Regions from separate parts of the Desulfitispora alkaliphila genome, predicted to be linked through region 2. Evidence: a T-box and tRNA genes for the amino acid it is inferred to sense, from the RefSeq annotation. Region 2 holds a T-box; the other holds one or more tRNA genes.
What was found. A T-box is a leader RNA that pairs with one kind of tRNA and senses whether it is charged. The one in region 2 lies ahead of glyQ (glycine--tRNA ligase subunit alpha), so its partner is inferred to be a tRNA-Gly.
Positions count from the first base shown of each region.

Region 1: it encodes a tRNA-Gly, which carries the amino acid that the T-box ahead of glyQ (glycine--tRNA ligase subunit alpha) is inferred to sense. The anticodon was not compared.

Region 1 is NZ_JBNPXS010000041.1:6,613-21,257, forward strand. It holds gene yihA (ribosome biogenesis GTP-binding protein YihA/YsxC) at 1-552, opposite strand, end outside; gene lon (endopeptidase La) at 539-2,914, opposite strand; gene lonB (ATP-dependent protease LonB) at 3,024-4,715, opposite strand; gene clpX (ATP-dependent protease ATP-binding subunit ClpX) at 4,844-6,100, opposite strand; gene clpP (ATP-dependent Clp endopeptidase proteolytic subunit ClpP) at 6,125-6,715, opposite strand; gene tig (trigger factor) at 6,752-8,071, opposite strand; tRNA gene GGQ84_RS12810 (tRNA-Gly) at 8,339-8,413, opposite strand; tRNA gene GGQ84_RS12815 (tRNA-Leu) at 8,421-8,503, opposite strand; tRNA gene GGQ84_RS12820 (tRNA-Lys) at 8,515-8,590, opposite strand; tRNA gene GGQ84_RS12825 (tRNA-Gln) at 8,597-8,671, opposite strand; tRNA gene GGQ84_RS12830 (tRNA-Arg) at 8,686-8,762, opposite strand; tRNA gene GGQ84_RS12835 (tRNA-His) at 8,831-8,907, opposite strand; tRNA gene GGQ84_RS12840 (tRNA-Arg) at 8,921-8,997, opposite strand; tRNA gene GGQ84_RS12845 (tRNA-Gly) at 9,002-9,075, opposite strand; tRNA gene GGQ84_RS12850 (tRNA-Pro) at 9,102-9,178, opposite strand; gene GGQ84_RS12855 (YfcE family phosphodiesterase) at 9,247-9,726, opposite strand; gene GGQ84_RS12860 (XTP/dITP diphosphatase) at 9,701-10,333, opposite strand; gene rph (ribonuclease PH) at 10,330-11,076, opposite strand; gene GGQ84_RS12870 (MBL fold metallo-hydrolase) at 11,098-11,844, opposite strand; gene GGQ84_RS12875 (acyl-CoA dehydratase activase) at 11,847-12,611, opposite strand; gene GGQ84_RS12880 (2-hydroxyacyl-CoA dehydratase family protein) at 12,617-13,597, opposite strand; gene murI (glutamate racemase) at 13,612-14,427, opposite strand; gene GGQ84_RS12890 (DUF2179 domain-containing protein) at 14,503-14,645, opposite strand, start outside.
Region 2 is NZ_JBNPXS010000017.1:30,083-44,727, reverse strand. It holds gene glyS (glycine--tRNA ligase subunit beta) at 1-1,210, opposite strand, end outside; gene glyQ (glycine--tRNA ligase subunit alpha) at 1,203-2,123, opposite strand; T-box leader at 2,185-2,407, opposite strand; gene GGQ84_RS07880 (DUF4342 domain-containing protein) at 2,429-2,842, opposite strand; gene recO (DNA repair protein RecO) at 2,892-3,644, opposite strand; gene GGQ84_RS07870 (YqzL family protein) at 3,656-3,796, opposite strand; gene era (GTPase Era) at 3,899-4,807, opposite strand; gene GGQ84_RS07860 (DUF3048 domain-containing protein) at 4,834-5,892, opposite strand; gene GGQ84_RS07855 (DUF502 domain-containing protein) at 5,889-6,509, opposite strand; gene GGQ84_RS07850 (diacylglycerol kinase family protein) at 6,533-6,904, opposite strand; gene ybeY (rRNA maturation RNase YbeY) at 6,910-7,419, opposite strand; gene GGQ84_RS07840 (HD family phosphohydrolase) at 7,391-9,523, opposite strand; gene GGQ84_RS07835 (PhoH family protein) at 9,538-10,506, opposite strand; gene yqfD (sporulation protein YqfD) at 10,613-11,857, opposite strand; gene yqfC (sporulation protein YqfC) at 11,864-12,148, opposite strand; gene GGQ84_RS07820 (hypothetical protein) at 12,258-12,806, opposite strand; gene floA (flotillin-like protein FloA) at 12,817-13,818, opposite strand; gene GGQ84_RS07810 (NfeD family protein) at 13,854-14,645, opposite strand, start outside.

The DNA.
Region 1 (14,645 bases), on a different contig from region 2:
TTCTTCTACTCCCATGCCAGTTTCTGCAGAAAAGCTCACTAGGGGAACGTCATCTCCTAAATTTAAATCTTGCTTAATTACCTTTAAATTTTTATGCCATTTGCTGCGGGGTACTTTGTCTACTTTTGTGGCAACTACTATGGACGGAATGTCTTGATGCTCTATCCACTGGTGCATTTGAACATCCTGTTTGCTTGGGGGATGACGCATGTCCACAATGTGAATAATTCCCACTAGCTGTTCCCTTTTTTCTAAATATCGCTCAATCATCTTTCCCCACTCACCGCGCTGCGTCTTAGACACTTTTGCAAATCCATATCCAGGTAAGTCTACAAAATAGAACTTGTCATTTATATTATAAAAGTTCAGTGTTTGAGTTTTTCCCGGCTTTGAACTGGTAAATGCAAGCTTTTTTCTATTAATTATTTTATTGATTAGAGATGACTTTCCTACATTAGATCGACCTGCCAAAGCTATTTCTGGCAGGTCCCCAATAGGATACTGGTCTTCATTTACTGCACTAAGTTCATAGGTCGCTTTATGAATTTTCATTATTCTGCTCCAATATTGCTACTGGCAACACTTGGTCTACATGCTCAACCAGTATAACCTCTAATTTTCGCTTTACATTCACTGGAACATCTTCAAGATCTTTTTTATTCCGTTCAGGAAGAATAATCGTTTTGATGCCCGCTCTGTGAGCTGCCAGCATTTTCTCTTTTACTCCCCCAATGGGAAGCACTCTACCCCTTAAGGTGATTTCACCCGTCATAGCAACATCCCGCCTCACTTTTTTCCCTGTAATGGCAGAAATCACTGCTGTAGCCATGGTTATACCCGCCGAAGGACCATCTTTAGGAATAGCTCCTTCAGGAACGTGTACGTGAATATCATGTTTCTGGAAAAAGTCATTTTCTATTCCAAGTTCGTCGCTTTTCTTTCTGATATAACTTATAGCAGCTTGAGCCGATTCTTTCATAACATCACCCAGCTTTCCTGTTAAGCTGAGTCCACCCTTTCCTTTTAGCACATTGACTTCAATTGCCAGGGTATCACCACCAAATTGAGTCCATGCCAAACCAGTGGCTGTTCCAGTTTGATCAGTCTCTTCAGCTAAGCCATAACGATATCTAGGTATTCCTAGCATGTTGTTAATATTTTGCGCTGTAATCTTAACTTGCTTCTCTTCTTCCTTTACAATTTTAGTTGCAGCTTTACGGCATATTTTGGCAACCTCGCGCTCCAAGTTTCGCACTCCAGCTTCTCTAGTGTACTCTCTGATTAGTCGCCTAATACTGTTTTCTGACACATCTAATTGCTTATCATCTAAGCCGTGTTCCTTTAATTGTTTTGGTAATAGGTACTTTTCAGCAATCTTTACCTTTTCCTGTTCTGTGTAACCAGAAATATAGATTACTTCCATTCTATCTAACAGGGGCTGAGGAATCGTATGCTCTGCGTTGGCAGTAGTAACAAACATAATCTTAGATAAATCAAAGGGTACTTCTAAAAAGTGATCCGCAAAAGTACTATTTTGCTCAGGATCTAATACCTCAAGTAAAGCTGAAGAAGGATCTCCTCTGAAATCAGTACTCATTTTGTCTATTTCATCCAGTAGGAAAACTGGATTTTTGGTTCCCGCTTGCTTCATTGCTTGTATTATTCTACCCGGCAAAGCGCCCACATATGTTCGTCTATGTCCTCTAATTTCAGCTTCATCTCTAACTCCTCCTAGAGACATGCGCACAAACTTGCGTTCCATAGAGCGAGCTATTGATCTGGCCAAAGAAGTTTTGCCAACACCTGGAGGTCCAATTAGACAAAGTATAGGACCCTTCATTTTCTTTGCCATTTTTCTCACGGCTAAGTACTCAATAATTCTTTCCTTGACCTTTTCTAGACCATAGTGGTCCTCATCTAAAATCTCTTCAGCTAGTTTAATATCTAACCTATCTTTTGTCAGCTTTTGCCACGGCAATGCTAGTAACCAATCTAAATAGTTGCGAACTACGGTAGCTTCTGCCACCATAGGAGGCATTTTTTCAAGTCGCTCCAGCTCTTTTAATGCTTTTTCCTTAACTTCTTTAGGCATCCGAGCCTTATCAATAGCCTCACGTAACTCTTGAGTTTCTTGGGCTCTATCGTCCTTTTCGCCTAACTCTTTTTGAATAGCCTTAAGCTGCTCCCGCATATAGTACTCTTTTTGAGTTTTTTCCATTTGCTTTCGGACCCTAATGTTGATTTTGCGCTCCAGCTCCAGGATGTCCATTTCTTTTGCTAGTATAGAAGCTAGTACTTCTAAGCGCTTCTTCACATCAATCGCTTCTAACAGCTCTTGTTTGTTCGTTAGCTTTAAGTTTAAATGGGAGGCAATAATATCAGCTAAACGTCCAGGTTCTTCAATAGAGACCACCGATACCACAGTTTCTGCAGGAATTTTTTTGCTCAACTTAACATACTGTTCAAATTGTTGGATTAAGCTTCGCATGAGCGCTTCAATTTCTGTATCCTTGTGGCTCTCTTCCTCTTTGTTTTCTAATAATACTTTAAAATAAGGCTCTTCTTCGATGATTTCCTTGATCTTTGCCCTTTGTATACCTTCTACCAGGATTCTAATAGTACCACCAGGTAATTTTAATAGCTGCTTAATTTCAGCAACTGTTCCAATAGTGTGTATATCGTCAACCCCAGGGTCATCTGTCTGAGCTTCTTTTTGCATTACTAGAAAGATTTCTCGCTCATCTATCATTGCCTCTTCAATGGCGGCGATTGACTTCTCTCTACCCACATCTAAGTGGATTACCATATAGGGAAATACTAGCACCCCTCTTAATGGCAATAGCGGTAATTGGCGCTCCTGAAAATCCTTAATTTTATGAGTGTATTCTTCCTCTACAGGGTTTTTATCTTTCATGTGTAATTCACCACCTTCTAGGAACTAAAACATAGCTAGTTTATTTTTTACCAACATTAACACATATATTCTATTAAATCTAATTAATTCCTGCAAATAAAGAGAGCTTTTATATTTGTGAGGCCGATAGGACTTCACCACTGGTTTGAATAGACGTTTTTTCTTGATCCTTTTCATCATGAAGCAAGCTCTCTTCAAACACTTGCTCCAAGTGATCTACAGGTATGACTTTTACATCTGACATGGCGTTGAATATTTCCTGCCAGTTTTCCTTTGGTATTATTATTTTCTTTGCACCAGCCTGGATTGCCGCCTCCACCTTTGCAACGACTCCGCCAATAGGCTTAACTTTCCCCCTGATGGAAACCTCTCCAGTCATGGCTACCTTATTGTCAATTGGTATCTTTTTTATGGCTGAGTACACAGCAGTGGCAATAGTGACTCCTGCAGATGGCCCGTCTATGGGAATTCCACCGGGAAAATTGACGTGAATATCGTAATTCCTAGGATCCACATCCATGTTTCTTCTCAATACTGTTAAAACATTTTCTACCGATCCCTTAGCCATACTTTTCCGTCTTACTCTTTTCCCCTCAGCGCCTCCCATTTCTTCCTCTTCTACAACACCGGTAACTATAATTTTTCCAGTCTCTTTCTTAGCCGGCATTACACTTGCCTCTAACTCCAGAATAGCCCCCATATTTGGACCATAAACTGCTAATCCATTAACAAGACCAATTTGAGCTTGTTCTGGTATTTTCTTTTCTGGTCTAGGGGAATATTGACCACTATTTACAACCCACTCCACATCCGCAGCTATAATTGTCTTTCCCTCATTTCTAGCTAGGGCTATTCCAGCAGCTATTTGAACAATGTTTACTGCCTCTCGCCCATTTGTAGCGTATTTATTAACTACATCAACAGCTGTTTCTTCTATTTTAAAATCAATTTTAGAAGCAGCATTTCTTGCTATTATCCCAATCTCATGAGGCAGCAATGCCCTAAAAAATACTTCTAGGCAACGAGATCTTATTGCTGGTGGAATTTCTTGTGGCATTCTGGTTGTGGCCGCTACTAATCTAAAATCAGCAGGAAGACCATTAGTAAAAATGTCATGAATATGGGAAGGGATATTCCCATCTTCAGAATTATAGTAGGCACTTTCCAAAGTAACTTTTCTATCTTCTAATACTTTTAGTAACTTATTGATTTGAATGGGGTGTAGCTCACCTATTTCATCGATAAATAACATCCCTCCGTGAGCTTTTGTGACAGCACCTGTCTTTGGCTGAGGAATACCGGCCATACCCATAGCACCTGCACCTTGATAAATAGGATCGTGAACCGACCCAATTAAAGGATCAGCTATTCCCCTCTCGTCAAATCGAGCTGTGGCACCATCAATTTCTATAAATTTTGACTCTATATTAAAAGGGGAATCAGTATTTTTCTTAGCTTCTTCTAATACTACTCTTGCAGCTGCAGTCTTCCCAACCCCAGGTGGACCATATATTATCACGTGCTGAGGATTAGACCCACACAGAGCAGCCCTTAAAGCCTTTAGTCCCTCTTTTTGCCCAACAATATCCTTGAAATTACTGGGTCTTGTCCGTTCAGAAAGGGGTTCGGTAAGTGATATGCGACGCATCTCCTGCAGTTTTTCTAGTTCCTTTCTAGACTCCTTTTGCACTGCTACTTTGTTTCCCTGCTGACTTCTAAGTAAATTAAAAAAGTACATCCCTACAACAATTATGAAAAACAGTTGTAAAAAACCAAAGATACCTGTCAAGCCAAAATCCATTTTCATGCTCCCTTCTAACTATTCTCAGTTTTTTTCACAAGAATAGTATTTCCCATATGGTTTTTTTTATCCCAAACTATGGAAAATGGGAGTCAAAAAAGCCAGCTCTTTTTGAGCTGGCTTTTTAACTAAGCTGATTCTTCTTTTTTCTTCTTGCCGTTTGTAACCAAAACAGGTTCTTCTTTTTTCTGGATTACTTCCTCTGTTACGATGCACTTTTCCAGGTCATCTCTAGAAGGAATTTCGTACATAACATCAGTCATGATGTCCTCAATAATTGATCTCAACCCTCTTGCACCAGTATTGCGCTTAATTGCTTCTTTTGCAATACCTCTAAGAGCTTCTTCCTTAAATTCTAGTTTAACACCATCTAGCTCAAACAGCTTTTGGTATTGTTTTGCCAAAGCATTTTTGGGTTCCGTTAAAATACGTACTAACGCTTCTTCATCCAAGGCATCAAGAGAAACTATAACTGGTATTCTACCCACAAATTCAGGGATTAACCCATACTTCAACAAATCTCCAGGTAAAATATTTCTCAATACTTCTCCGATTTGAGTGTCCTTTTTCTTTTTAATATCTGCACCAAATCCCATTGTTTTCTTCCCAGTTCTATTCTGGATAATCTTATCGATGCCATCAAAGGCACCTCCACATATGAACAGGATATTGGTGGTATCCAATTGGATGAATTCCTGATGAGGATGCTTTCTGCCGCCCTGAGGAGGAACACTAGCTACAGTTCCTTCTAGGATTTTAAGCAGTGCTTGCTGGACTCCTTCTCCAGATACATCTCTAGTAATAGAAGGGTTTTCTGACTTTCTTGCTATCTTATCAATTTCATCGATATAGACAATGCCCTTTTCTGCTTTCTCCACATCATAATCAGCAGCCTGAATTAATTTCAGTAGGATGTTTTCAACATCCTCTCCTACATATCCAGCCTCAGTAAGTGATGTAGCATCAGCTATTGCAAAGGGTACATTGAGAATGCGAGCTAGTGTTTGAGCTAATAATGTCTTACCACTACCAGTTGGCCCAAGCATTGCAATATTACTCTTTTGAAGTTCTACATCTTCAATTTTATTGCCAAGGTTGATTCTCTTATAGTGATTGTAAACTGCTACAGCCATAACCTTTTTAGCTTCATCTTGCCCAATAACGTACTGGTCTAAAATCTCTCTAATTTCTTGAGGCTTTGGTATTTCACCAAGCTCTAAATCTAAGTCTTCACTTAGCTCTTCTTCAATAATTTCGTTACAAAGCTCGATGCACTCATCGCAAATGTACACCCCTGGCCCAGCTACCAGTTTTTTTACTTGTTCCTGTTGTTTGCCACAAAAGGAACACTTCAGCTGACCTTTTTCATCGGTAAATTTGTACATTATTTCACCTCTAATTCTTTGAGTTTACTTCTCTTTTCTAGTAATCACCTCATCGATGATACCATACTTCTTTGACTCATCGGCTGACATGAAATAATCTCTGTCAGTGTCCTTTTCAATTTGCTTTAAACTCTGACCTGTGCGGTCCGCCAATATTTTGTTCAGACGCTCTTTAATTTTTAGGATTCTCTTGGCATGAATATCAATATCCACAGCTTGCCCTTGAGTCCCTCCCATAGGCTGATGAATCATTACTTCGCTATTGGGTAGAGCTCTTCTTTTACCTTTTTCTCCAGCCGCCAACAGGAATGCACCCATGCTAGCAGCCATCCCAACGCAAATAGTAGATACATCAGGCTTTATGTATTGCATAGTGTCATAAATAGCCATTCCTGACGTTATTGAACCACCTGGGCTGTTTATGTATAGGTAAATATCCTTATCTGGGTCTTCTGCTTCCAAAAATAGCATTTGTGCTATAATAACATTTGCTACATTGTCATCTATACTGCTGCCTAAAAAAATAATTCTATCTTTTAGCAGTCTCGAGTAAATATCATAAGCCCTCTCACCACGGTTAGATTGCTCTACTACCATTGGAACTAATCCACTCATCTTGTAACTCTCCTTCCAGTATATGTAGTATCTATTTTACTCGCCAGCTTCTTCTGTCTTTTCCTTTTCGATGACTTTGGCGTTTTCAACTAAGAAGTCGATTGTTTTTTCCATTGCTATACTGTATCTTAAACCGTCAAGATTACCTTGTGTAGTTAATACTTTTTTAATGTCTTCTAATTTTTGATTATATTGAGCTGCCATTTTTTCTAGCTCTTTATCAACTTCTTCTTCTGTAGCTGTAATTCCTTCTTTCTGACTAATAGCTTCTAGTGTTAAGTCAGTTTTCACGCCTTTTGCAGCTTCTTCTCGTTGCTCTTCACGCATCTTTTCCTTAGTTGTTTGAGCAAATTGAAGGTATTGATCCATTGAAATTCCCTGTTGCTGCATTCTCTGCTCCATATTACTAAAGATTGTATCTAGTTTTTGTTCTACCATAACTGGAGGTACAGCTACATCTACATTAGATACTACCTTGTTTACCACATCTGTTTTTAGCTTATTCTCTGCATTTTTTTCTGCACTTTCCTGAAGTCTCTTTTCCGCATCTTGCTTTAGCTCTTCTAGTGTTTCGAATTCACTTACATCTTTAGCAAATTCGTCATCTACCTCAGGTAGCTCCTTGCGCTTGATTCCATTAACTTTTACTTTAAACACAGCATCTTTACCAGCCAGGTTTTCAGCTTGATATTCCTCTGGGAAGGTAACATTTACATCTCTTTCTTCTCCTACTTGAGCGCCTATTAATTGCTCTTCAAATCCAGGGATAAAAGTTCCAGAACCTATCTCTAAAGGATGGCTTTCTCCTTTTCCACCTTCAAAGGCTACTCCATCGATAAATCCTTCAAAGTCTATTTCTGCTACGTCCCCTTTTTCTACTGTTCCCTCTTCCAGTGTATTCAACCTAGCATGTCTTTGTCTTAATCCTTCTATGTAATTATCTAATTCTTCAGAAGATACTTCTACAGATTCCTGTTCTACTTCTACACCCTTATATTCTCCAAGCTTCACCTCTGGCTTAACCTCAACTGTTGCTTTGAATATTAGAGGCTTACCTTCCTCTGCCTGAACCACTTCTACCTGAGGTTGGTTAATAGGCTCTATATTTGCTTCTTGAACAGCTTCTATATAAGCACCTGGCACAAAACCCTCAAGGGCTTCATCTACAAGAGCCTGCTTCCCTAAATAGTTTTCCAAAACCTTTTTAGGTACTCTTCCCTTTCTAAATCCAGGGATGTTTACTTGCTTTGCAACTTTTTTTGAAGCATTGCTAATTGCTGCTGCAAACTTTTCACTCTCTACTTCAATTTTTAGTTGAACCTTATTCTCCTCTATTCTTTCCACATCGACAGTCATTTATGCTCCTCCTCAATTAATAATAGTTATATGTAAGATACCTGGAAGTCGTACCAGATTATCAAGCACATTATTTAGTAATATCATAACCAAAAAATAACAACCACAAACAGGTTTTGATTACTACACATTTATTCTACAGTGTATTAACATTTCCTCCTTTTAAAGTTTACATTTTATTATATCTCATAAAGAAACAAAAAAAATTAGAATTTAGATACAACAATAAAAACTCCCTAATAAGGGAGTTTTGTTATCTTTTGTTTATGGAGCGGAAGACGGGATTCGAACCCGCGACCCTCGCCTTGGCAAGGCGATGCTCTACCACTGAGCCACTTCCGCAAAATAATGGTGCGGGAGAAGGGACTTGAACCCCCACGGTTGCCCGCCAGATCCTAAGTCTGGTGCGTCTGCCAATTCCGCCACTCCCGCAAATAAAATTATGGTGAGCCATGAAGGATTCGAACCTTCGACACCCTGATTAAAAGTCAGGTGCTCTGCCAACTGAGCTAATGGCTCATGTTATGGCTGGGGCGGCAGGATTCGAACCTACGCATGCGGGAGTCAAAGTCCCGTGCCTTACCGCTTGGCGACGCCCCAGCGTCATCTTCATATGGCGCGCCCGGTAGGATTCGAACCTACGACCATCAGATTCGAAGTCTGCTACTCTATCCAACTGAGCTACGGGCGCTCTTCAGTCGACAAAAAGCATTGTATCATGCACACATCAAGTTGTCAACTGTTTTTTATATTTTTTTATGGGGTGAGTGATGGGACTTGAACCCACGAGTGCCGGAGTCACAATCCGGTGCGTTAACCAACTTCGCCACACCCACCATGTTAATAAAATGGCGCGCCTGAGAGGATTCGAACCTCTGACCTACGGATTAGAAGTCCGTTGCTCTATCCAGCTGAGCTACAGGCGCAAAATGGAGCGGGTGATGGGAATCGAACCCACGTGACTAGCTTGGAAGGCTAGGGCTCTACCATTGAGCTACACCCGCACGTTTTTAAATTACTTGTTTTTTAATGGTCGGGGCGGAGGGATTCGAACCCCCGGCCCCCTGGTCCCAAACCAGGTGCGCTACCAAACTGCGCTACGCCCCGACTGCTTTATCGGTCATCTGTTCAACCGACAAGTAATAATATAACACGTGCCAAAGAATAAGTCAACACTATATATCAATATTTTTTATATAAAATTTATCATTGATTATTTCAAGAAAACCACAACTGTAGTCACTACAACCTCTAGGCTCTGAAGCGCTCCCAGGGTTAAACAAATGCATTCCTTCTATCTCTTTGTTAAAGGGAATATGAGTATGTCCAAATACAACTATATCCGCTTCAACCTCCCTGCCCCTATAGTATATTCGTTGTAAATCTTGCTTTACACTGTAAATGTGTCCATGGGTGACAAATACCTTTATGTTGTCAAACTCCAGTAACTGCTCTTGACTAGCACTCCCCATTGGATCACAGTTTCCAACTACAGCTGCCACTTCGGTTCCTACGTAATCTGCTAACTGTAGTCCATCCTTCCAGTTGTCACCTGCGTGGATTATAAAATCTATCTCTTTTTCACTAGATTCAATATGTTTTTTAATCCTATTCAGTTCTCCATGGGTATCACTGACAATTAATATTCTCTCCATCTCCTAATAACCCCTCCAAAATCTGAACAGCATTTCTCATCGCTTTTCCTCTATGGCTAATTTTACTTTTCTCACTTTGGGAAAGCTCCGCCATTGTTTTGTTTAACTCAGGCAGAAAAAATAGGGGGTCGTACCCAAAGCCTTGGTCACCCTTCCTCTCCCGAGCTATTATCCCTTCACATGTTCCTTCCACTGTGTATATTTGTTCCGCCCTATCATTATACGCCGGAACATATATAGCTATAGCACAGACAAATCTAGCGGTCCTCTCCTGGTTTGGCACATGGCTCAACTCTTTCAAAAGCCTTTCATTGTTAGCTTGGTCATCCCCATGCTGACCTGCATACCTTGCTGAAAAGATCCCCGGGTTCCCTCCAAGGGCATCCACTTGTAAACCTGAATCATCTGCTATAGTTATAATTCCTGTGCTTCTGCCTACAGTTGTTGCTTTAATCTTAGCATTTTCTATAAAAGTATTGCCATCTTCAACAATTTCTCCAATCTGTGGATACTCACTAAGAGCACTCACCTCTGCATCTAGTACTGTCAGTAACCCTCTCAACTCTTTTAGTTTACCTTTATTATTAGTAGCAGCAATTAGCTTCATTGAGATTTCCCCACTTTATCTGCCAACGCCCCTAGTACTTCTCTTTGCTTCAAAATTAACTGATTAATCCCCTTTTCAGCATATTTAAGCATTTGATCCATCTCATCCCTTGTAAAAGGATGCTCTTCAGCAGTTCCTTGAACCTCTACAAATTTACCCGAACCAGTCATTACTATATTCATATCTACCTCAGCCTGTGAATCCTCTTCGTAACATAAATCTAATAACACTTGATCTTCTAGCTTTCCTATACTAATTGCTGCTAAAAAGTCATCTACTGGCATCTCTTCAAGTTTTTCTTCTTCAATTAGCTTGCCAAAAGCTAAACACATAGCCATAAATCCACCTGTGATAGCTGCTGTCCGAGTCCCTCCATCAGCTTGAATTACATCACAATCTACAATAACCGTTCGCTCACCTAATCTTTTTAAATCTACTACGGCGCGCAAAGATCTTCCTATTAATCGCTGAATTTCATAGGTGCGGCCACTCAACTTTCCCTTTGCCGCTTCTCTTATATTTCTGGAATGGGTAGCTCTAGGTAGCATAGCATATTCAGCTGTCACCCAACCCTTCTCCTGACCTCGCATAAATGGAGGTACTCTCTCTTCTACAGTGGCAGAACAAATAACTTTTGTCTGACCTACTTCTATTAACACAGATCCTTCTGGGTGCAATATATAATCAGTAGTTATTTTAACAGGCCTAGCCTGGTCAGCACGTTCTCGATTATCACATCTCATTTTTTCCAACCCCTTTTTTTATTAAACATCTATTGTTAATCCAACTTGTGCTAATATTGTCTCTGGAAAAAGTTCTTTTGCTTCTTGCAAAAGTTCATTTAGATCGTACTCAGGCCATAAGTGGGTGATAACAAGCCTTTTAACTCCTGCTGCTTTGGCAATGCGGGCTGCACCTTTAGCAGTTAAGTGTCCCGTCTTTTTCCCATATTCTCCATCTCTTTCTAGTAAGCTAGCTTCACAAATTAATAGGTCTGATCCCTGGGCTAACAGTACTAACTCTTGGGACTCTCCTGTATCTCCTGAGTATACAATTTTTTTGTTGTTACTAGTTAAGGCAATGCCATAAGAGGGCATTGGATGATTGAGCTTTCTCATTTCTAGCTTAACTGAACCTAAGTCTGTCTCAATTCCTTCCGGACTCACCTTATGAGTTATTTCCAATCCATCGTCCATTCTTTCCACAGTACTTACAACATCTTTAGGGCTATCTGGAATAATAGTGGGAAGCTTGTCCTTCCTCTTCCCGAGCCTAATAGCTCCAGCAATAGCATGGCGCAGACAAGGTAAGTCCATGTAGTGATCGGGATGAAAATGGGAAATAACAGCCAAGTCTAGTTGCCGGAATTCAATCTTCTCTTGCATCTTACTAAAGCTTCCATGACCACAATCTAGTAGTATCTTTTTTTCTTCAATCTCTATCAGATACGCAGAGCAAGCTCCACTAACAGCAGGATATGGTGCCCAGCAACCGCAAATATGTAATTGCACAGCTAATTCACTCCTTTGCTTGCCTCAATACAACAGCCAATAGCTCCATTATACTGAGGATGTTTGGGAACAATAACTTCTTTCCCAGTTCCAAGCTCTAACATTTTTACTAGGGCTTCGCTAAAAGCAACCCCTCCAGTAAAAACCAGTGTTTCACTCATCATGTTCCTAAGCATGGGCTCTACTCTTTTGTAAATTGTATTGTTAACCCCTGCCGCTAAATGTTCATGGGGGTGCCCTTCAATAATCTTTCCAATAAGTTCTGACTCGCCGAAAACTGCACAAGTTGAGTTTAGTTCTACTGGATTTTTATAATGCTTACCCAGTTCAGTAACATCTACACCTAGAACTTGAGCCATATTTTCTAAATATCGCCCACTACTTGCAGCACAACGGTCATTAGTAAGAAAATCCACCATTTTTCCGCGCCTTATTTTTATCACTTTTGTGTCTTGCCCACCCAAATCAACTAGTGTAAAATCTTCTAAACCTGTTTGGTAAATAGCTCCTAACATATGTGCTTTTAATTCAGGAATGTTTTTAGCGCCTTGAATATTTATGGTGAGTCTTCCATAACCTGTAGATACTAATCTATCAAATCCCTTTAACCCAAGAGCGTTAAAGTCAATTATCAACTTTTCGTCCTCTTTGCGACCATAATTACGGTAAAAGGAAATTGTGTCGATCTGCTTCATTTCGCCTAAACCCTGCTCAGTTAAAGTAACAATCTTTACATTTCTACTTCCTAAATCGATACCAACTCTCACAATTTTCACCTCAACATATCCACAAATGACTCAATCCTCATCTTTGTTCTTGCATCTAGTTTACCCGGTTTGTCGCCCTCTAGACTGAGAATAGGCAAGTCCAATTTCTGTCTAAAAATCAAGTCTTCGATTTGTCTAAAACAAAAACTTTGTGTGTAGTGTATTATTCCATCAATCTCACGCTTTTGTACTTGTTCTGCAATATCCTTAATGCGCTTAAATACATTATAGGGATACGTGTATTTAGAGTACTGTTCAGTTAAATCCACATGCTCAAATGGCATGGTAAACTGCCTCTGAACTTCATTAAATACTACTCTTGCTCCAACCTCTTCTAAGTATGAATATAAATCTGTCACTATGGGAGGTACACCAATATAGGCAAGCCTAATATCTTCATTAAATGGCTTACCCTTTAGTGATTTTTCAATAAAGCTGTCAACCTCTTCTTTAAATGCAGTTGGATTTCCATTAAAATCACTGCAGCTCACTTGATAAAGGTGATTATCAAAGCCGCTTATTAAATTTTCTTCCCACGTCAATCGATCCAACTCCCATACACTCTGGCGCACCTGAAGTAGTTTTTCCCTGAATATTTCCACATCTACCTCAGATACTTGGAAGGCCTCCATCAACTTCCTAATTTGCAGGTTAAGCATGTCCTTATCTGCATCATAGGGAAATGCAAAGGGTATAGTTTTCACACCTTCCACTTCAAGTGTCTCCATTAAGGCGTGGGTATTACTACAGTCACCTTGAGTTACCGCAATAACTCCTTCCAAGTCAGGTACTTTCTTAGCTACAGAATAGAGTCCTTTAATCCACCCACAAAGGTTCCTAGGGTATCCTGCAAGCTCTGCATCCTCTACCATACTCTGAGCATCATCTGCAGTAACAAAAATATTGTTTAAATCAACGGGTATTTTTTTAGCTGCAAATATTACCTCAACAGGTATAGTTGTTGTTATTCCAATTTTTCCTGCCATTGATATCACCTCTTCTAAAAGCCACAACCTAAATCAACCTGCTCCACTTTTTTCATTTGTTTAGTGGAGATAAAATTGCATCCCACATCAAAAAAGGATTGAGCTGATCCAGTAGCATAAAATTCATGCTCTACTTCTACATCATTCCCATGATTTGTCTTTCCTATATATTTTATTAAATCCTCAACAGTCGTCCTTGCCGGGTCAACTAAAGATACTTCCTGCCCTGTGTATTTAGAGATAACAGAGCTTAAAAAAGGATAATGAGTACAACCTAATATGAGGGTGTCTATACCTTCAGCATTTAATTTGCATATATACTCTTCCACAGCACTTTCAGCTGCAGGACCCGTTAGATTTCCCGCTTCAATAAGGGGCACAAACTTTGGGCATGCCTGTGCATATAGATCTACTTCAGGCTTAATATTCTTAATTAAATTTTTATGGGCTTGACTTTTTACTGTGGCTTCTGTAGCAATTAAGCCCACTTTATTATTTTTGGTGATTCTAGCTGCTTCTTGTACTCCAGGTTTAACCACACCTAGGATTGGGATACCAGGGTATTTTTCCTCAAGATAATCTAAAGAAACAGATGAGCTAGTGTTACATGCAGCAATTATTAAGTTTGCTCCTTGCTCTATTAAGAACTGACAGATTCTATCTGCCAGTATAATTAGTTGTTCTACAGATCTCCCTCCATAGGGAACATGAGCTGTATCACCTAAATAAGCTATGGGCACATGGGGCAATTTATTAAACACTTCTTTGGCTACAGTTAATCCACCTATTCCTGAATCAAAAATCCCCACTTTCACTTGTTTATCTGTCATTTTTTCACCTCTAATTTATGAACACATAAAATTATTCCTTTGTAGTTTATTCATTTTTAAACATATTAATTACAATCACTTCCGTTTTCCGGTTATGGGATTAAAAATTCCACCTTTGGTAGCACGGGCTTCAAATACAGTAACAAAAGCCTTTGCATCAAAGTCTTCTACCATGGAAATAAGTTTATCCATCTCTTTTCTAGTACAAATAATATTCA
Region 2 (14,645 bases):
AAACCATATGAGAAACTAAGTCTCCCTTAGCAATTGTAGCCACACGATTAGCTTCTTCTTTCGTCTGATCTGTTGCCTTGATATGTTTAGCTAAGTAATCTGTCATATCAATCATACGTTTCACCTTTTCTGCCACAGTTCCTATTTCCTCATGAAAAACTATGTTTTCTAATTTTTTCACTTGTTGCTCTAATGGCGTCTTTAAATCTTCTGTATAGAAAAATCTAGCATCTGCTAGTCTTGCTTCTAGTACTTTCTCATTCCCCCTCTGAACTACTTCTAGGTAGTTGCTATCTCCATTTCTGACTGTAATAAATTTGTTTAATAGGTTTCCAGTCTCATCAACAACTGGATAATAGCGCTGATGTTCTTTCATAGAAGTAATCAAGGCCTCTTTGGGTAATTCCAAGTATGATTCTTCAAAGTTTCCACATAATGCTGTAGGATACTCTACTAAATGAGTAATTTCCTCAAGTAATTGGGAATCCTTTGAAACTTTACCCCCTTGTTGCTTTGCCAACTGATTTATTTGTTCCTCTATTATTGAACGGCGTCGCTCTTGGTCCACAATAACCCAAGCATCTTCTAAAGCCTTAAAATATAAAGAGGGTTCTGAAATTTCTATTTCACCTTTGGATAAGAATCTATGCCCCCTTGTTAGCCTGTCGCTTTTGATACCTGCGATTTCAAAGGGAACAAATTCTGTTCCGTAAAGACTCACAATCCAATGAATCGGTCTCACAAAACGAAACTCACTATCTCCCCAACGCATTGTCTTTGGAAAACTCATGCTTTTAATTATGTCTGGTAAAAGTTCAGGTAATATGGTTGCAGTATCTTTACCCGCTTCTCGTTTAATAGCATAGACATACTCCACACCCTTAACTTCCTTCTTGATAAGGTCCCCTGGAGAAACCCCCTGTCCTTTTGCGAAACCTAAGCATGCCTTTGTGGGTTCTTCAGTTTGGTCAAAGGCAACCTTAACACTTGGTCCTTTAACCTCCTCTTCCATATCTAACTGCTTTTCAGCCAAATTCTCAACTATTAAAGTAAGTCTCCTGGGAGTTCCATAAGTTTTAATCTGTTCAAAATCAACTCTAGCTTCTTGTAGCTTTTCTTGAGCTATTTTACCCAAATCAGACAAAGCTCTCTTCATAAAACCTGCTGGTATCTCTTCTGTACCAATTTCAAAAAGTAAGTCTTTAGTCATTCTTTTCGACCTCCTGATCAAGTTTCAGTCCTGCTCGTTTTTTAGGGTCCTTAATCAAAGGGTATCCCTTCTTCTCTCTAGTTTCTATATATACCTTAGCACAAGTTCTTGATAGGCTACGTATTCGTGCTAAATATCCAGTACGTTCAGTAACACTAATCGCCCCTCGAGAATCTAAAAGGTTGAATGTGTGAGAACATTTGAGCACATAATCATAGCAGGGGAAGGCCAATTCCTTTTTTGCTAAGGTTAATGCTTCTTTTTCGTATATATCAAACATGGTCTTTAAAGCCTCTACGTCCGCTTCTTCAAAGTTGTAGATGGAATGCTCTACCTCTCCTTGATGATGAACGTCTCCATAAGTTATGCCCTTTGCCCATTCGATATCATAGACATTATCAACACCTTGAATAAACATTGCTAGTCTCTCAGTGCCGTATGTCAATTCTGCTGATACAGGTTTACAGTCAAAGCCTCCGCACTGTTGAAAGTATGTAAACTGAGTAACTTCCATCCCATCGAGCCATACTTCCCAGCCTAAGCCCCATGCACCTAGGTTTGGAGATTCCCAATTGTCTTCAACAAAGCGAATATCGTGCTTCAGTGGATCTATACCTAGCTCAATCAAGCTGTTCAAGTATAGCTCTTGTACATTTAATGGTGACGGTTTTAAGATAACTTGATATTGATAATAGTGTTGCAGCCTATTTGGGTTTTCTCCATATCGACCATCGGTAGGTCTACGGGAAGGTTCCACATGGGCTACATTCCAGGGCTCTGGACCCAATGCCCTTAAAAACGTTGCTGGGTTCATTGTCCCTGCGCCTTTTTCCATATCATAAGGTTGCTGAATAATACATTTTTGGTCACTCCAATAATTTGTCAATTTCTGAATGATTTCTTGAAAAGTCAAACTCATAATAATACTCCTCCTTTTATATGTTTTAGCACACAAAAAAACCCCTAGTCCCCAAATCAGGGACGAGAGGTTTTACTCCCGCGGTTCCACCCCGGTTGCCTGCAGCAAATTCTTTTGCAGACCCCTTTGTACGCAAGCTTTACTCACCAACTACTTAACTGGCTTTCCTCTTGCAGCTCAAGAGCGCCTTTCACCTATGCTCAGTTACCGGCATTCCACCTACCGCCGACTCTCTGTAAACTGATAACATTAGTTACTCTCTCTATCACAGCCTACTATTTTTTTATAATTTAACAAATTTATTTACAGCTGTCAATATCTAATCTAGACTTTGGCTCATCTTCACTAGATGGTTTTTCCACTTCTAATGTATATCTGTTAGCTATAGCTGATAGTGTACCTATAGCCCCAGCAATAGCTAAAGGCTTGTAAACTACAGAACCTAAGATCCCCGCTATTCCAACAGCAACTGGGATTTCAGCTACTTGCCTACCATCTTTTTTAATTTTCAGCCTTGTGGCACTACCCTTTTTAAAAATTGTATGCACCTTATTGTTAAGTGTCTTCTTAACCTTCTGATCTCGCTCCAACTCCACTAAGGCTGCAATTACATCTCCATCTTTTTTATCTAAAATTTTCTTAGCTTCTGTGTAACCCACACCCATTCGCTGTCGCAATAAGTCTATTTTATCTAATGTTTCCTCTTGATCCACAGTTAGCCGCCCTCCTTTTATCTATTATTAAACCCAAAATAAGCTCTGATTATACAGAATCAGTGCTTATATCAGCTAGAAATCTCCTGCTGTTTAGTCTTGGGTCTAGATAATACATAATAGCTTTGTGACAAATTTTATCCAACTCACTAGCCACAGCCTTTGTAAATTTGAGCCGCTTAACCTTTAGTATGTCCATTAACATCAACTGACGCATTATAGCCAACGTAGGCGGCGATACATTTAATTCTCCCTTGTCCTTGCAATCACTACAGATCATTCCCCCAGCTTCTACAGAAAAACCTCCGGTAATTTTACCTAACTCTTTACCACAGTTACCACATTCTTCTAACGCTAGCTCATAACCCAGCTCCCTTAATAAATTTAGTTCGTAATATCGCAAATATATTTCATTGGCTTCCGCTTCTAAGGCGTACAAGGCCTTTAAGGTCAAGGTGAAAATCCCCTGAACCTGAGAGTCCCCTTCCAGCAAAGCTGATTTTGCTAGCTCTGACACATAGCTAGCCATAGCGTATTTATGGTAGTCTTCTCGCAAACCAGCAAAGGGCTCTTTGTACTCGCACTGAGTTACTGTGTGTAGCGACTTGCCAAGATAGAGCATAAAACTCCCGTACACAAAAGGTTGGGTTGGTCCCCTCATCCTACTTTTAATTTTCCGAGCTCCTTTGGCAATAGCCTGTATCTTTCCTTTGTCAGGTGAAAGTATGGTGAGAATAGCATCGGTTTCTCCGTACTTAACGCTGTACAGCACAAGAGCATCAGTTTTGTACAGCTTTGTCATTTTAGTTCCCCCTAAGAATTTGCTTGCACTTTTCTTGTGATTTGATTAGTTGTAGATGTTTCTTCTTCATAGGATCTCCAATCGCGATAGAGCACATAAGCTCCCAAGTGACCTGTTTGTTCAAATACCTTCCACATTGCATTACTATCCAAAAAAATCACCTTACCTTTCCGGTTTAGTAGTGCCTTATTAGATTGACCTAAAAAGTGATAAGTTAACCGTGTGAATCTTTGGAACTAATGCCAACAACTTTTTTAATCATCTCTAAATCCCATATTTCTTATTGCCGCCTCTTGATTGCGCCAATCTTTCTTGACCTTTATCCACAAATCTAAGTAAACTTTGTTGCCTAATAGATTTTCAATATCTCGCCGTGCCCTTGCCCCTATATCCTTCATCATTTTTCCACCCTTACCAATCAAGATTCCCTTTTGAGAATCCCGTTCCACATAAATATTTGAACTGATAAAAATCTTTCCATTTGGCCTGGGCTCCATCATTTCAACTATAACGGCAATTGAATGGGGCACCTCTTCTTTAGTTAGGTGAAGTACTTTTTCCCTAATCAATTCAGCTACAACTAGTCTTTCCGGTTGATCTGTAATCATATCCTGAGGGTAATATTGAGGTCCTACTGGAAGCTCTTTTGCTAATAGCTTAAGTAATAATTCCACATTGTCGTTTTCTTTGGCCGATATGGGCACTATTTCTTTAAAGCTATACATTGACTTCAATTTCTCTATTTGAGGCAGCAATTCTTGCTGATCAATTAAGTCAATTTTATTTAATGCTAAATATACAGGGGTTGTCACCCCTTTTAGATTTTCTATTATGTACTGTTCTCCAGGACCAATCTTTTCGCTAACATCTACTAGGTACAGGATAGCGTCCACCTGCTTCAAGGATTTCTGAGCTACGTCAACCATAAACTGCCCTAGCTTGTGCTTTGGCTTGTGGATACCTGGAGTATCAATAAAAACTATTTGCTCTTGTTCAGTGGTATACACTCCAAAAATTTTATTTCTAGTCGTTTGGGGTTTGTTAGACATAATAGCGATTTTTTGACCTACTATTCTATTTAGCAATGTTGATTTACCCACATTTGGGCGACCTATTATAGTTATAAATCCAGATTTAAACTTATTTCTTGCTTCTGTAGTCATGTTAATTTATCTTCCTCCAAATCAATTTAATATACTACTTCTGTATTAGTTCTTACAATTTGTACCCATGTGCTTCCTGGGGTAAGCGGGATCTCTTCACCTTGCTTGTCAGTGTAAATAGTTCTGCTGCGTTTGTCGCTTTTTTTCCAGTTAGCTTCATATGCGCGTCCATTAGTAAAAATCACTGCTTCACCAGCTCCCACAACATCAATATCAAGACGCCCTTGATTATCTCCAGGTATAGCTCTAGTATTAGCATACTGTACGATAATATTATCGGCTGTCAATTGACTTTCACTTTCTCTATCTAGATGAGGCACTCCTCCCATATAACGCTTATAATTGTTTTTATTTTCATCATATAAATAGCGAACATGGGATATTTGCACAGGATATTTAATTGTTATCTCTTCAGCAACTGATCCCCCTGAGGACACCTCGCCTTTAGCTAAAAAAGGCCATGCGTTAATCTCTGTATCTCGCTCTAGGTTTCTCTTTTTCATTAATGACCTCATTTTCTCTGTACTACTATATAGATTGTGGGGTGCTCTTCTGTCACTAGTTCGCCAAAATTCTCCCGATGCAATGTAGTAAGCATTTAAATTGGCCACAGTGTTTTGTCCTACATAGGTAAGTCCCTGAGGACTTCCGCCTACATGGACAAATACTCCATCAAAGTCATGAGCCATATAAGCCATATAGTGTCTTGCACTTCTAACAGGCCCAATTAATTCTGCAGTTCCCTGCTGGTATATAACTAGAAATCTAGTAATGCCTCCCTCTGCCAGAACTTCATATACAACGTCAGCTTGTTTGAGACCCGACTGAGGCCGAGCATTAGGTGAGTTTTCCACTACTACCGCCAGTGGTCTCAACAACATTTCATTTTCTAAAGGTTCCCCTGTCAAAGGAGCCTTGTAAGGTAATTCTAAAGGCTCTACTTCTTTATTTTCATCTCCATCTTTCTCACTATCAACTTCCACAATTCCCCCATTACCTGAAAGCATATTTGTTGTACTTGTGTAAACACCTACGAACACTGCTAGGGCAATAAGTGCAATTACTAGAACCTTTTTATTTTTCATGACGCTCCTCCAATATTATCCGTCCCTTTTGTATAGGGTGGAGTTATCACCCCAGCAGATATGATTGTCTTTATCCCCTCTTCAACAGTCATATCCATGGGAATAGTATCTTCTCTAGGAACCATCAGTAAAAATCCCGATGTAGGGTTTGGAGTGGTTGGTAGGAATAGGTTTATCAACTCCTCTGAGGTCTTATGCTGTACTTCCCCTTCAGTTTCCCCAGTTACAAATGCTAAGGCCCATAAACCTTTTCGAGGATACTCTATTAGCACCACTCTTTGAAAGGCATTTTTATCTTTTGCACCTATTGTATCTATTATTTGTTTTATAGTCTTGTAGACAGAGCTCACTACGGGTACTTTTTCCATTATGTATTCACCGTAACCGATTAGCTTTTTGCCAAGGTAATTTGTACCTAAAAATCCTACTAACATAATTAAGGCTAGAGTCAATAAAACACCTAAACCTGGAATTTTAATTCCAGTAGTACTGTAAAGAATATGAGTTATAAAAATGCTGTCTACATAATTAAAAACCCAAAATATGATGGATAAAGTAATCATAACGGGCAATAAAATAAATAAACCCGACAAAAAATATGCTTGAAACCTTTTCATTTTAAAATTCTCCTCTCACATGATTAAACGAGCAATGCAATCAGATTTGGCAGGAAGAGAAATATACCTACAAAGACAGCACACACACTGGCAACTAGCACAGCTCCTGCTGCTACATTTTTAGCCTGCTTGGCCAGTGGATGAAATTCAGTGCCTACACATAAATCTACTGTTCTTTCTACTGCAGTATTAATGAGTTCTGTTACTATGACAAATGAGATCGCCAAAATTAAGGTAGCCATTTCCTGATGATTAAGACGCAATATCCAACCCGTTGCTAGTGCTAGAACTGCACTCACCAGATGTATCTTCATGTTCCTTTCAGTCTTAACAGAGTGAAATATGCCAGCTATTGCATAGCTAAAACTGTCTCTAAAGCTTTTAGCAACTCTCATTTATTTCACCTGCCCAAACCCATTTTAGTCAGAACCTGCTCCTCCTTAGACCGCATTTTTATTTTCTCTTCGTCATCTAAATGATCATAACCAAGCAAATGAAGCATTCCGTGAACCACTAAAAAACCAAGCTCTCTTTCAGCAGAATGCCCGTATTCTTCAGCTTGTCTAACACAGGTTTCCAATGATATGACAATATCCCCAAGCAGTATTGGGTGCGGACTTGCTTCGCTCTCATGCATTATTTGCTCTATTTTTTCATACTGGGGAAAAGATAGTACATCAGTAGCACTATCTATATCCCTATAATCCCTATTCAAACTAGAAATTTCTTGATCGTCCACTAATAGTGCACTTACTTCCACTTGAATGGAGTCATTCCCATGCTCTGCTAGTGTTACCTGCACTGCTTCTTTTAGTATTCTCTCCATATTATATCCAAAATTAACCTTTTCTTGTTGATTAATTATTGTCAGTTCCATTTTTTTACTGATTGCCCTCCATTTCTTTGGCAATAGTTTCAGGATATTCTATCCTGGAATGGAAAATTCCACCCAGAACTTTAACAAACTCTGCCGATATTACATCTAGATCCTTTAATGTGAGATTACATTTATCTAACTGCCCATCATTTAGCTTATCTTTAATTATCTTTCGCACTAACCCTTCTACTCTTCCTGGTGTAGGATTTTGCATAGATCTAACAGCAGCTTCTACACTGTCAGCTAACATAACAAGCGCAGCTTCTTTAGTTTCAGGTCTAGGTGCTTCGTAACGAAAATCTTTTTCCTGAACAGTATCACCCTTATTTTCTTCAGTAGCTTTATGGTAAAAGAACCCCAATATGCTTTTGCCATGGTGCTGATGAATAAGGTCCACAATTACCTTGGGTAACTGATGCTCCTTAGCAAGCTCAACACCATCTTTCACATGAGAAGTTATGATCAGTGTACTGAGAGTAGGAGCTAATTTATTATGGGGATTATCACCGGCTAATTGATTTTCTATAAAAAAGTATGGCCGCTTGAGTTTTCCAATATCGTGATAATATGCTCCAACTCTTACTAGCAGTGAATCCGCATTAACAGCATCTGCCGCCGCCTCGGCCAGGTTCCCTGCTAAAATACTGTGATGGTAGGTTCCTGGCGCTTCAATTAACAGACGCTTAAGCAATGGGTGATTTGGATTTGATAGTTCTAGCAATCTTACTGATGTAGTTATACCAAATGCAGTCTCTAAGAAGGGTAATAGCCCAATTGTCAAAACAGATGACAACAGGCCGTTAACAAGGCCCATTAACATTCCTAGAGTAATAAGCGTTGGCGAGCTATTATTCATTAACCCAATAGCAAGAACAGTAATCATTGTTATTCCTGCCACATAAAGCCCAGCTTTAACCAGATCCGAGCGCCCACTTAGTTTTGATACACTGTAAACTCCCACAAGTCCTCCCAATCCTGAAGCTATAGCAAAGGAGAGTTGTCCTCCTGTTAGAATCCCAATCAAAATTGACATAATTCCTGTGAGAAATACGGCTAATTTATTATCTAATAAGATTGCTATTAGCATCGATCCGGCAGCAAGAGGGATCATGTACCCTACCTGCATTGACATTTCAGGATTTCCACCAAAATTAATTAAAGTTACTACTTTGGCAAATAGCAACGTAAGGACAATCAATAGTCCCGTCAATACTAAACTAGACTCGCTTTTATATATTTCCGGTTTGTATTGCCACAAATATATCATTACAACAGTATAAGTTATCAAAACTAACAGGGCTATCCCCATGAATGTGCCTGCAGGCGAACGAGTGCTCTGCTGTAAGCCTAACCGCTCTAATACTTCTATATCTACAGCTGTTACTACTTCTCCCTCTCCAACAATTTTTTCACCTTGTCTAATTGTAACCTGAACAGGTGCAACTTCACTTCTAATTATTTCAATCTTTGCTTGGGTTGCCTGCGGGTCATATACTAAGTTAGGCTTAAACTCAACATTATCCACAATTCTCAATGATAACTGTATCAATCCCTGATGCCGGGGTAGTGTGGAAATATCATTGGTAATAGTATTAACCGTAGTGGGCAGTGCCTCCTTTTGAATGCCATTAGCCATGTTGTTTTCAACAATGGCAAGTACAGCAGTTTCCATTGCCTTTACTTCTTCTACCTCTATAGATAAAAGTTGTGACAAGTCGTTAGCTGGAATCTCTAATGTTAGTTCTTCTTGGGCAGCCTCTATTTTCTCCTGTTGTGTTAGTTCTTCATTATCAATTATTTCTACAAACATATTAAATTGTTCACTAATATCCTCATTCAGTTCCTGCAATACAGTCTTGTCCACTTTAAAAACAGGCTCAACCTCTTTAATTGCCTCTTCCCTTGCACGACTAGTTTTCACTTCACTTTCAAAAGTGAGCGCTCGAGGAGATTTAATAGTTGTTGGGCTAACTTGTCCCTCTTCAAGAGTTACCGCGTTTGGAACATAATTCATTGCCACAACTCCTGTTGTGACAATGAAGAAAATTAACCCCCACAACACTTTGCGGAAGGTTATGTTTTTAAAGGCCCTTAAAACGGGCACTTGAACTTTTCTTTTAAAATTATTTTTAACCATCAGAAAACCCCCGTTTACTTACTACTGTCAAAATCATCGTAAGCAGTAACAATTTTTTGCACCAAAGGATGTCTAACTACATCTGCAGCAGTCAAGTAGCAAAAGGATATACCCTCTACATTTTTCAAAACCTTTTGTACTTCAATCAACCCAGAATACTGACCCTTGGGCAAATCAACTTGTGTTATATCTCCAGTAATAACAGCTTTTGACCCAAATCCAATTCTTGTTAATAGCATCTTCATCTGCTCTGGAGTAGTATTTTGGGCTTCGTCCAATATTATAAAGGAATCATTCAATGTTCTCCCTCTCATGTAGGCGAGAGGCGCTACTTCAATAATATTCTTTTCCATATATTTTTGAGCTGTTTCCGCACCTAATATATCATAAAGCCCATCATACAGAGGTCGCAAGTAAGGATTAACTTTTTCCTGAAGGTCACCTGGCAAAAAACCCAATTTTTCTCCCGCTTCTACCGCTGGCCTGGCTAAAATTATTCTATTTACTCGTTTTTCCTTTAAAGCAGCCACAGCTTTCACTACAGCTAAATACGTTTTTCCTGTACCAGCAGGACCAATTCCAAAAACAACATCGTAGTTTTGTATTGCTTTAAGGTAATTTGCTTGCCCTAATGTTTTAGGCATAATCTGTTTACCTTGGTGCGTTAAGATAATCACTTTGCTCAACTCTGATGTCACTTCATTTCTCTCATTTTCCGTCCCCGCAACCTCTTTTACAGCATAATTAACTTCAGCGGGAGTAAGTTGAATTCCCTTGTTACTTAGCTTGCGCAAATGATCTATAATTGATTTCACTTTCTCTACATCTTGTTCAGTCCCTGAAACAATTAACTCTAGTCCTCTTGCTATTATTTTAGCATTCACATTTTGTTCTATGATTTTAAGGTTTTCATCGTACTTTCCAAATATATTACTAGCTTCATAGTTATCTTTTAATGTGATAGTGTTTCGACCTTTTTCCAAATGAGTACCTCCTATAAAGAAAACTTAGTTTGCGCCAATCCTTTTGGCACTGGCGGATGTAAAAGTTAGTTCTAAATTAAATTCTATTATACCCTATTTATTACTTTTAGTGAATAGCCCTTGGTTCTGCGATATCTTCTAAAATCTCTACAGTAACCTTAACTTCCACATTTTTTGCTCTTTCTTCTTCATTTAAATGCTCTACATATGTGTCTTTAACTACTGCTTCTTGAGGTATTCTCAATTCTACTCTACCTTTTGCCTCTTTAGTAGCTTTCTCAATAGCTTCCTTAACATTGTAGTTTATAGTATAAGGTTCCTTTTCATAGTATGTTCTGGATATTACTTCTATGGCAACTGCCATATTCCTCCACTTAGATGGCCTTTTAATTTCTTCATCTTTGTCGTAATGTTCATATGGAATCTTTCTAGGACCTTGAATCACTATTTCTTTATCTTTTATTCTTACAGATGTTGTAGTTACTTTTTCTCCTGTCTTATTGTAACCACGCTCTGCTAGATTTATTGTAAGCTGCTCTTGGTACCAAGTACGCGCTTTGGCAATTCCTTTCGCCCTTACTTTTTTAGGCTCCATATTAATAATAGAGTCGTCGCCATTTTCACTTGTTGCAGTCAACTCATCTTCACTTTCAGGGAAAATACGACCAGAAATCAATACTTGACCTTTTTGTACAGTATCACCTTCTTGTACAGCTGGAATCCCCACAAGTACCAAAAGCTCTTCAATAACTCCGTCCCTTTTAGCTACTTGATGAGCTGGTTGCTTTTGGTCTTCCTCAATATCCACTAAAACCTTTTCTGCAATTTCTATTGTCACCTTTGTCCCCTTTTCCTGTATGCCTACCCAAGCTATTTGAGGTAGGTTTCCTAGAGCCCTCTCTACTTCCTCTTCATCATAATCTCGTTTCATTGCCCCCACTTTAAGACCATGACTTTCAGCAACGGTTAAAATTTGCTCTGGTCTAACCTTATCAGTTCCTTGAACTTCAATAAACCACACAAAGGAAGACATTGTGTATAATAGCATAGAGAATATAACTGCACCCACTACTAGCATTTTTCTTTTTTGCAGCTTGGCAATTAAGAAAGGAAGTCCTCGCTTGTGTTTAATCCTAACTCGACATTGCTGCCTTCGTGCAATATGCCTTAGTGCTCCAAATTGATGAATTCTAACTTTGGCTTTAATTCTATCCTTATCTAAAAAGGCCACATCCCACATTATTATTCCTCTACTTGAAGCCATATTGATAAAACGTTCTGTAAAATTGCCTTCAATTATTATTACCACATATCCCAGTATAAACGACCACCATCTAGATAATAACAACATTCCCACCTACTTTACCAATTTTATTGAATCTAAATTTCCTTCGATAATTATTTCCTCGGTAAAGATGCCCCTGATTTCCAAATTCCTACCCAGTATCTCCAACTCACCTATTGCAACTGCAACTCGTATTTTTTCTCCACTGAATTCAATTACACCCCGGTGATTTTCGATATAGAGTTGAATTCCACCGATCATTGTAATCTTAGGCAGGTCTAAGATTACATCATTAGGCATCTCAAAGAGCTTGGCAAATGTCTCTTTAGCTTTGTGTCGCTTATTTTTTAAATCCACTGGACATCCCCCCTAGTCTCATAATAATCTATGCACGGAAGAGGGTAATAATTACAAAAAAGTCACCTATTGATAGCATCTATAAGTTGCTTTCAATAGGTGACTTTATTTATCTTCTCATATTTATCTGTCGCCTGCGACTTTTAGGAGGTTGTAAAACTTCTGACCAAATTATCCCCTGAGTAACAGCTGACGCGCTTACTTGAATTCCTCCGCCAATAGCTGTTTGCTGATGTCTTCGCTTTCTTGGCACAACTATTGATTTGTTGCTTTGGGTCAAATCAGCAGCTCCTATTTCTTCTGCATGAACTAAACCACCTTCACTCAAATCTGGTTTATTCAACCCTTGGTGCTCATACCTCTTTTCAACCGGAGCAGTTCCTGTGGTCCTTGGCTTGGGCTCAGGTTTCGGTTTAGGCTTCTCTTCTTTAACTGGAAAATCAAATAAATCTTTTATATCATCAGGTATAGGAAACCAATCCTCTTCTTTCTGAGTCTCTTTCTTCTGCTCCATTGATGAACCCTGTGGCGTTTCCACAGGTTTTGGAGCTGTTCTAGGTTGTTGACCCCGCTTTGGCCTATTATCCTGTTTTTGCTGACTTAACAGTCTAGCAATTATAAAGACTATAAAGATAATTAACCCTAAAAAATCTCCCACTGTTTAGCACCTACTTATGGCCCTTATTGTCTTCGTGTCCATCTGACTGAGCTTCACCTGATTTAGCAATCATATCTCTCATCTGAGTATCTGCGTTAATGTTTTGCATGTTGTAGTAATCCATAACGCCTAATTTCCCCTCACGCAGTGCTTCTGCCATAGCTTTTGGCACTTCTGCCTCTGCTTCCACAACTTTTGCGCGCATTTCTTGTACCTGAGCAACCATTTCCTGCTCTCTTGCCACAGCCATAGCTCTCCGCTCCTCCGCTTTCGCTTGAGCGATACGCTTGTCAGCGTCGGCCTGATCTGTTTGCAAGCTAGCACCAATATTTCTACCCACATCTACGTCTGCAATATCAATAGACAAAATCTCAAAAGCAGTACCTGAATCTAATCCCTTATCCAATACAGTTTTAGAAATGTAATCGGGGTTTTCTAGTACAGCTTTATGGCTTTTACTAGATCCCACTGTACTTACAATACCCTCTCCCACTCGAGCAATAATCGTTTCCTCACCGGCACCACCAACAAGCCTGTCGATGTTTGCTCGCACAGTAACTCTCGCTCTAACCTTTACTTCAATTCCGTCAGTTGCCACTGCGGCTACTACAGGTGTTTCAATTACTTTTGGGTTAACACTCATCTGTACAGCTTGTAATACGTCTCTACCTGCAAGATCAATGGCTGCAGCCCTTTCAAATGGCAAGCTTATATTTGCTCTTTCTGCTGCAATCAATGCATTTACAACTCGGTCCACATTACCTCCAGCTAAGTAGTGGGCCTCAAGTTGGTTTACTGTTATCTTTAACCCTGCTTTGTCCGCCTTAATCAATGGAGATACAATTTTACTAGGTGGAACTCTTCTAAATCGCATTCCCACTAGAGTCATAATACCTACTCTAACCCCCGCAGCAAGTGCTGATATCCATAGTCCTACTGGAATCAGGTATGCAAATACTGCTAAGAAAATTAAAAATAGGGCAAAAATAAACAACGATGTAACTTCTACCATAATTTCACTCCTCTTTAATTTTATATTTTTTTATATTATTGCTCTTTATTAACTTTTCTAACAATCACTCGGGTACCTTCAACCTTAACAATCTTTACATCTGTATTGTTACCTATAAAACTCCCTTCAGTCACCACGTCAACTCGCCGACCATCTTCAATCTCTATGGTTCCAGCAGGCCTTAAAGGAGTAAGCGTTACTCCTTCTTTTCCAAGCAACTCCACTAAAGAGCTGTCTGCAGAAACGTAGCCTTTATCAGTTTCCATCTTATCGCCAAGCACAACTCTCTTCCAAAAGTTTCTTGTTTTGAAAAACCTAAAGCTTAACAAAAATAACAGTACTGTTCCAAAGGACATAGCTGCAAGAGATATTATAGCTTGATTAAAAGATATGGAAGCTGTTACAATACTGGCTATCAACGCAATTACACCTCCAATACCGGCTACACCGAAACCTGGTGTTACAAACACTTCTACTAATACTAAAATTATGCCCGCTAAAAAGAGTATGAGTGACTCTATCCCTGCAAAACCAGCTATTAAGTGTCCACCAAAGAACAAGCCTAATGAGATCAGTCCTATAGTGCCCGAAATACCCCATCCTGCACTATATAGTTCTAATAGCAATCCATAAAAACCCAATGTGAGCAATATAGGACTTATGAAGGGATTGGTAACTAAACTTGCCAAATGCTCCGCCGGTCCCTTTTCCACTTCTGCTACCCCGGCCCCTTCAAAACCTAATTCAGCAAGGACTTGCTCTCTAGTGTCAAAAATGCCGTCAATCATTTCCCACTCTAAAGCTGTATTAGCAGTCATGGTCAGGAG